2 regions of the Pseudoalteromonas sp. SG45-5 genome follow, and region 2 is predicted to be linked to the other one. Evidence: predicted binding sites of a transcription regulator. Region 2 holds the regulator's gene; the other holds the start of a gene.

Region 1 (4,446 bases), on a different contig from region 2:
TAAAAATAAATGCAAAAAAACTCATTATTATTGCGCCATACGAAAACCAGGATCTTAATGAAAGCTTGCATGGGTTTACTGAAAATACCTATAGAATTCTTATAAAGCCGATTATAAAAAGTAATGTTTATAACTTACTTTTACAGGTTTTGCATAAACAACCGCTAAAAAAATCGACAGTACAAACCAAACCTGCAACGAATGCGTCACTAAAAAAATTACAAGGCGCACATATTTTATTAGTCGAAGATAATCCACTTAACCAGCAAGTTGCGTCACAAATTCTTCGTTCAAATGGCTTGTTAGTTGATATAGCCGCTGATGGTATTGAAGCACTCGAAGCGCTAAAGCATAAAGCTTACCATGGTGTGTTAATGGATTGCCAAATGCCTAGAATGGATGGATATACGGCAGCTATAGAAATAAAAAAACAGTCGAAATTTAAAGATTTACCTATTATTGCGATGACTGCAAATACTATGGAAGCAGATCTTTTAAAAGCACAAACTAGTGGCATGAATGGTTATATTTCAAAACCTATTGCAGTCGAAAGTATGTTTGAAGTGATTGCAAAATGGGTACGTGTATAAGCTGAGCTCAGGATCATAAATCTATCTCAAGCAGTTATATGTTTGTTTTAGAAAAAACATAGCCTGTGTCGAATGGTTGTTCCCCATAAGCAGGCGATAACGATGCATAACTGCCAAGCGCGCTACCTTTTTAGCCCCTTCTAGATTGAACTGATTCTAATCCTGAAAAATCAACAGCCCTAAGCTATTTGCTTTTCGGCTAGGTTTAATTCCATTATTGCCTTTAATAAACGATATAAGTTAATTGACGCGTCAATTTCTTCTTTACGGTTTGTTAAGCTTTCAATATTTAAGCCCAGCGGTACATCTAAATGCGCACAGCTTTTAAGTATTAAGTCGAGATTTTCGCGGCAAATACGGACTGATTCGCTTAATGTATTGTCTGCATCAAGCATGCGCCATTTAGTTGCCTCTGGCACTGAGATACCCAACCATTGCATAAACTCTAAGGTTTTTTCGCCGCCGCACGGGGTAAACGTTAATATAATACGTTGAGGTATAATACCCTGTGCTTTACACGTACGTGCGTAGCTAGTAATTAGCTCTATAGTGGCTTGTGCGTCGTAAACAGCTTGCGATATAAAAAACTGACAACCTTGTGCTGTTTTTTCTATTAATCGTTCGTGCTCATTTCGTTTACTTGAATGGCGTTCAGCAATAGTAACGCCACCTAAAAAGAAATCATCTGATTGCTCAGCCATCGCTTTATACGCATCTGGCAAGCTTAGCTTTATATCGCCTATCGATGATGGGCTACCTACTAAAACAACATTTTGTAAATCGTAGTCGTTTTTAGTTTCACTTAGCCAATCCTTAAATTCGCCTACGCCACGCTGTGCCACACTTTTATAAGTAATCACATCTTGTGCAGATAAATTACGTAGTAAATGGCTGTATTCACGCGGATCAACAGTTTGTTTAAACGCAAATGGACGGGCTTGATTAGTTCGGCTGCTTTCGTCTTGAATGTCGTAAATTATTACGCCGTCGTATTCAATTTCGTGTAAGCGACCTAATAGCTTTTCTGCAATGATTTTCAATTGCGCTTTATCGGTGTCAATTTTAGGCGGGGTAGTACCAATAAGATAAACACCTTGGTTGGTGTCTTCTATTTTCTCTTTTAGTGATAAAGCCATAATCCTCATTCCAGCTAAGTTTATTCTGATGGATTCAATATAGCAGCCATTTAGACGTCTAGATAGATTTATTTAGTGAAAGTTTTTCAACTAACATGATGTTTATTCATAGTGCTTGTTCCCATAATTTATAATTGACACAGTTGTTTACATAATAAATCCCCTTGGGACTCTTATATTTATTGGCTTTGGGGCATAATTAAAGAGTTAAATCTGACAACAAATTTGCTCAATTTAAAAAGGGACAACAATGAAATTTAAATTATTAGCAACCAGCTTAGCGGTATCGCTGGCGTTAACGGGTTGCGCCATGCAACAAAACCAAAGCACGCAAACAACAGCACAACAAGAACAAGTAAATAAAGCTGATGACCGTGTTTTTTCGCAAGACTATTTAATTGAAGAGCTAGAGAACGGCTTACGTGTCATGGTTGTTAAAACCGATTACCCTGATGTCGTGTCGCTGCAAATTCCGGTATCGGTTGGATCGCGTAACGAAGTTGAAGAAGGCAAAACAGGCTTTGCTCACTTTTTTGAACACATGATGTTTAAAGGCTCACAAAAATACCCAGAAGATGTGTACTCAGACATATTAAAAAATTCAGGTGTTGATAACCGCGCATATACAACGAACGATTTTACAAACTACCATTTAAATTTTTCAAAGCAGCACCTTGATAAAGTACTTGAGCTTGAAGCTGATATTTTTCAAAACTTAACCTACACCGAAGAGCAATTTAGAACCGAAGCACAAACGGTAAAAGGTGAGTACTTAAAAAACAATGCGAGCCCAATTCGTAAATTATTAAGCGCTGTACGCGAAGAAGCGTTTGATAAGCACACGTATAAACACACCACTATGGGCTTTTTTAAAGACATAGAAGCCATGCCAGATCAAATGGCGTACGGGAAAGAATTTTTTGCTAAGTTTTATAAGCCTGAGTATGTGTCACTTGTTATTGTGGGCGATGTAGACCCACAAGCTACAATGGCAATGGTTAAAAAGCATTGGGGAAGCTGGAAAAAAGGTAACTATGTTGCTGACATTAAAGCAGAGCCTGTTCAACAAGCACCAAAATATTTGCACCAGCAAGATAAAGCGCTACCAGGGCATTGGTTGCTTGTATCGTACAAAGGCGCTGCGTGGGAGCCTGCTAAAAAAGACAGAGCGGCGCTTGATTTAATCTCACAGCTTTATTTTTCTAGTAATTCAGATTTATATCAAGAGTTAGTAGTCGACAAACAAATTGCCAGCCAAATGTTTACCTATAACCCAGAAACTAAAGATCCGGGTTTATTACACGTATTTGTTAAAGTAGAAAACGCAGATGATTTAGCCACTGCACGCGATGCAATTAACCGAACTTATGCAAAAGCACGCACTGAGCTTGTAGATAGCCAAAAGCTGAGCGATTTAAAATCAAACCTTAAATACAGCTTTATTAATGGTTTAGACTCATCGCAAGCAATTGCATCAACCCTTGCCAGTTACATGCATTTTGAGCGCGATCCAGAGGTTATAAACCAGCTGTATAAATCATCAGATAACATTACCAGCGCAGATATTAAAGCCGTTGCTAATAAATACTTTACCGATAACGCCCGTACCACATTAACGATGTCGGCACTTGATAAAGCCCCAGGGTTTGAGCAAGAAGTTGATTTAAATGCGCTTACTGCAAAGCTTGAACAAACACCTGCGGCGCCTGTATTTAAAGTGCTTGATAAAACCAATAGCTCGCCATTAATTGATGTTAACTTTTTATTCAATACCGGTGCTGCTGCCGACCCACAAGGCAAAAAAGGTGTTGCTGCGCTCACTGCGGCTATGCTTGCACAAGGTGGCTCGCAGGCGACAAGCTATAAAGATATCCAAAAAGCACTTTATCCGCTTGCGGGTAGCTTTGGTTATCAAATAGATAAAGAAATGTTGTCGTTCCAAGGGCGTATCCATAAAGATAATGCACCGCAGTGGTATTCACTTGTGAGCGATCAATTACTAAACCCAGGCTTTAGAGATGATGACTTTAAGCGCCTTAAAAAAGAAATGATCGACGGTATTAAGTCAGGTTTAAAAGCCTCTAACGATGAAGAGCTAGGTAAAGAAGTGCTATACAGTGCGATTTACAAAAATCACCCTTACGAAAGCTACAACTATGGTGATATTTCGGATTTAGAAGCGTTGACGCTGAATGATGTTAAAGCGTTTTATAACAGCGAGCTTACGCAATCTAAACTCACGGTTGGTTTAATTGGGGCTGTGCCTGCAAACCTTAAAGCTAAAATGATGAGCGACTTTGCAACGCTACCAAAGGGTGAGCAAAGCCGTTTAAGTATTCCTGATGCACCAGCGCTCAAAGGTCATCATGCAACAATAGTAGAAAAGTCGGCGCAATCGACTGCGGTATCGTTTGGTTTCCCTATTGATACGATTAGAAGCAGTGAAGACTGGACTGCATTATGGCTTGTGCGTTCGTACTTTGGTGAGCACCGTAGTTCTAACAGCTTTTTATATGAGCGCATTCGTGAAACTCGCGGCATGAACTACGGCGATTACGCATACATTGAATACTTTCCACGTGGTATGTTTCAAACCAAGCCTGATGCAAACCTAGGGCGCTCTGAGCAAATATTTCAAGTGTGGTTACGCCCACTTCGCTCTAATAACGATGCGCACTTTGCAACACGTACCGCCTTGTTTGAGCTAGATAAGCTAATTA
Region 2 (4,446 bases):
AATGTTTTTAAAGTAGAGTATTAAGCTGTTTATAGTTATTTATACTAAAAATTTGACAGTCGTTTTTAGAGAAAACGACTCGCGGCTAAAAGTACCTCTAAAAATGCTTTTTATATGAATTTCTATTTATGAAATGTCGGTATATCTTCGCAAAGTTACTGAAAAACCTCTTAAATTAATGAATCTAGCATATAACAGGATAGACCTGATATTGCTTGGAATTTAAAAATAATAAGGGTATCGTAACCCAGACAACACCTCTCACTTTAACTTAAATTGCAGGATACAATCGCGTTATGTCAGACTTTCGTGAACAAGCACTACATTACCATTCTCATCCCGTTCCAGGAAAAATCAGCATTGAGCTAACCAAGCCTGCCGAAACGGTTCAAGATTTAGCCCTAGCATATAGCCCAGGTGTTGCTGAACCTGTGCGTGAAATTGCTGCTGATCCTGCAAATGCTTATAAATATACCGGTAAAGGTAATATGGTTGCAGTTATTACTAATGGTACTGCAATTTTAGGTCTGGGTAACTTAGGGCCACTCGCATCTAAACCCGTAATGGAAGGCAAGGCTTTATTATTTAAGCGTTTTGCAGGCCTAGATTCGATTGATATTGAAGTTAAGCACCGTACTACCGAAGACTTTATAAATACAGTTGCAAATATAGCAGATACATTTGGTGGCATTAATCTCGAAGATATTAAAGCACCAGAGTGTTTTGAAATCGAAAAAGCGTTAATTGAGCGCTGTAGCATTCCAGTTTTTCATGACGATCAACATGGCACCGCCATTGTTACCGCAGCAGGTATGCTTAATGCGCTTGAGGTACAGGGAAAGTCAATTGAAGATGCGACTATTGTTTGTTTAGGGGCCGGTGCTGCTGCTGTCGCGTGCATGGAGTTACTAATTAAGTGTGGTGCGCTACGCGAGCATATCTATATGCTGGATCGCAAAGGAGTTATTCACACACGCCGTGATGATTTAAATGAGTACAAGCAATTGTTTGCCAATAATACCGATAAACGTACGTTGCAAGATGTAATTGCAGACGCAGATGTATTTGTTGGTGTATCGGGACCTAATTTATTAGGTGCTGAAGATTTAAAGTTAATGGCTGATAAGCCGGTTGTGTTTGCGTGCTCAAACCCAGATCCTGAAATAGATCCTGCACTCGCACACAGCGCACGTAACGATTTAATTATGGCAACAGGGCGCTCTGATTACCCTAATCAGGTTAACAATGTTTTATGTTTCCCGTTTATTTTTCGTGGCGCACTTGATGTTCGTGCAAGCGCGATAAACGACGAAATGAAAATAGCCGCAGTAGAAGCTATTCGCAGTATTGCTAAAGAGCCTGTACCGGCTGAAGTATTAAAAGCCGCAGGTGTAGATAAATTAGAATTTGGCGCTCATTATATTATTCCAAAGCCGATGGACCCACGTTTACTTCCACGTATAGCAAGAGCAGTGGCGCTTGCTGCTGTTGAGTCGGGTGTGGCGCGTATTGAGCTACCTGAAAACTATATGCAGTAAAGTATGCAGTAAAATTTAGTTATAAAAAAACCTCAGTAATTACTGAGGTTTTTTTATGTTTTTTAAACGCTTAATCTTCATTTAAAACAGGTACTTCAAGCCCCATTTCTTGCATTATTTTTTTCACTTCTTCTGGTACTTTTTCGGCATTATCTTTACGTAAATCGTCGTCATTAGGTAAAGGTTGGCCTGTAAATGCATGTAAAAAAGCTTCGCATAATAGTTCACTGTTTGTCGCATGGCGTAGGTTACTAATTTGACGACGTGTACGTTCATCAGTTAATACTTTTAATACATTTAGTGGGATCGAAACGGTGATCTTTTTAACTTGTTCTGATTTTTTACCGTGTTCTGCGTATGGGTGAATATACTCACCATTCCATTTAGCCATAAGATGTATCGTTGCCTCAGATTATTAATTGCTCACACAAGATAAAAGCGTGTGAATATGCGTGAAATTCTATCGATTTAAAAAAGATAGTCAAATACTTGTTATTTAGCCATCTAGCGGTTTAAATGTTTTGACTTCTTAAATTGAATAAACTACTCTTTTAGACGTCTAAACATCCAAATTAATTAGGTGACAAGTATGAGTGGAAAAAATAAAGCAACTATTGCAGTGCGTAGCGGTATAGAGGCTGATAAACAGCATGGTGCAGTGGTAGCTCCACTCTATTTGTCGACAACGTATTCGTTTGCTGATTTTGATACTAAGCGCCAATATGATTACGGCCGTAGCGGTAATCCTAATCGTGATATTTTAGCTGAAACGCTTGCAGAGCTCGAAGGTGGGGCGCGTGGCATTATTACAGCTACAGGCATGGCTGCTGTGCATTTAGCTACGCAGCTACTTAATCACGACGATACATTGGTGATCCCACACGACTGTTACGGTGGTAGTTATCGTTTATTTACTTCATTACAAAAGCGCGGCTTATTAAAACTTAAAGTTTTAGACTTAACTAAACAACAGAGCCTTGATCAAATATTAGAGATTAAACCAAAATTAATTTGGATAGAAACACCCAGTAACCCAGTATTACGTTTAACTGATATTAAAGCGGTCACTGAAATTGCAAAACAATGCGGTGCATTGGTTGCAGCAGATAACACATTTTTGTCACCAGCATTACAAAACCCAATTAAATTTGGAGTAGACATTGTCGTGCACTCTACAACTAAGTATATCAATGGCCATTCGGATGTTGTTGGTGGTGCAGTCATAACCGCAACACAAGCACTGGGTGATGAACTTGCTTGGTGGGCAAATAATATTGGTATTACAGGGGCACCTTTTGATAGCTACTTAACATTACGAGGTTTGCGTACCTTAAATATCCGTTTAAAACAGCACCAAGAAAACGCATTAGCAATTGCTAAGTATCTTGAAGAATCTGAGTTTGTTAGCCAAGTTTATTATCCAGGTCTTGAGTCGCATCCTCAACATGAATTAGCGAAAGTACAGCAGCTTGGTTTTGGTGGCATGGTTAGCTTTGATATTAAAGGCGACATACACGATGCGGCTGCATTTTTAACAAGCTTAAAAGAGTTTAGTTTAGCTGAGTCATTAGGGGGAGTGGAGAGTCTAATTTGCCACCCTGCGACAATGACTCATGCAGGAATGGAAGAAGAAGCACGCTTAGAAGCGGGGGTGGGCGATACGCTTATCCGTATTTCGGTTGGTATTGAAGATATACATGATTTACTTGCAGACTTTGATCGCGTATTTAATCTTGTTAAACCAGGGTATAAAAAGAACGAAAGTCACGCAGGGAAAAGGGCTGGCGTTTCTAATAACAATGTTAAATTAAGTGCTGCTCATCCGGCACTTTGGTGATTAAAATGGATTGGTACAATATGGTTAATTGTGTACATAAATTTGGCGGTTCGAGCTTAGGGTCGGCCGAACGTTATCAAAGTGTGGCAAAAATTATTTTAGGGCACACTCAATTAGGTGATTGTGTGGTTGTGTCGGCATCAGGTAAAACAACCGATACCTTAGTAACTTTGTGGCAAAGCTATCAACAAAAAGACACGCAAGCTGTTGCTGATATTGTGTTGCAGTTGAGTAATCATCAAGGTGATTTAATTGAACAATTACTGCACGCAGATATTAAGCGCAATGCATTACATACATTAAACGAAGAGTTAAATTTAATCGCTGAGCTTGCTAAAAATGGACAATTACAAGAATCTGCATTGCTTGCTCATGGGGAATTATGGTCGGCGCGTTTATTGGCCGCTTATTTACAGCAGCTTAATGTTGAAGCTTGCCTGCAAGATGCCAGAAATCTGTTTATCTTAAATGACGGGCAATTATTACATGCGCAAAATATTCAACAATGTAGTGGGCTAATTGCCAGTAATAAAATTAATGTCGTCACTGGGTTTATTGCGTCCAACAGCCTTGGTGATACCGTAACGCTTGGGCGTAATGGCAGCGATTACAGCGCGACTTTATTAGCAAGTTACTGTAATGCAAAGCACGTAAGTATCTGGACTGATACGCAAGGTATATTTAGCGCCGATCCCCGTAAAGTAAATAAAGCGATTAAGTACGCAAAAGTGTGTCGCGGGCAAGCGAATTTGCTAGCCAGATTAGGCAATCCGGTTTTGCATGCAAAAACACTATCTCCACTTAAAAATACCGACATAAAACTTGCTGTGCGCAGTAGTTACGATGTACAAGCCAGCCAAACCGATATAGTTAAGGAAGGCTGTGTAAAACAAAAGCGTTTTATAACAACCTTACAGAATGTCGATTTATTAGTTATTGAAGGTCTGAGTGGAGGTGAGGTGACTCATGTTAGCCAGCTTATTCAGCACAGCCTTCATCATTTTAGTCAAGATGGAGATACGTATTTAGTGGTACCAGCAGCTTCAACGTATCAGGTAGTAAGCTACTTCG

What was found. The regulator MetJ, encoded in region 2, represses methionine synthesis genes. The targets are predictions, from matches to a motif close to TAGACGTCTAGACGTCTA.
Positions count from the first base shown of each region.
Region 1: the regulator MetJ is predicted to act here: its motif matches at 1,770-1,787, upstream of H5119_RS05880 (methylenetetrahydrofolate reductase).

Region 1 is NZ_JACJEM010000013.1:17,920-22,365, forward strand. It holds gene H5119_RS05875 (response regulator) at 1-590, shown strand, start outside; gene H5119_RS05880 (methylenetetrahydrofolate reductase) at 770-1,726, opposite strand; gene H5119_RS05885 (pitrilysin family protein) at 1,977-4,446, shown strand, end outside.
Region 2 is NZ_JACJEM010000018.1:27,092-31,537, reverse strand. It holds gene H5119_RS07795 (malic enzyme-like NAD(P)-binding protein) at 297-1,538, shown strand; gene metJ (met regulon transcriptional regulator MetJ) at 1,609-1,929, opposite strand; gene metB (cystathionine gamma-synthase) at 2,128-3,375, shown strand; gene metL (bifunctional aspartate kinase/homoserine dehydrogenase II) at 3,396-4,446, shown strand, end outside.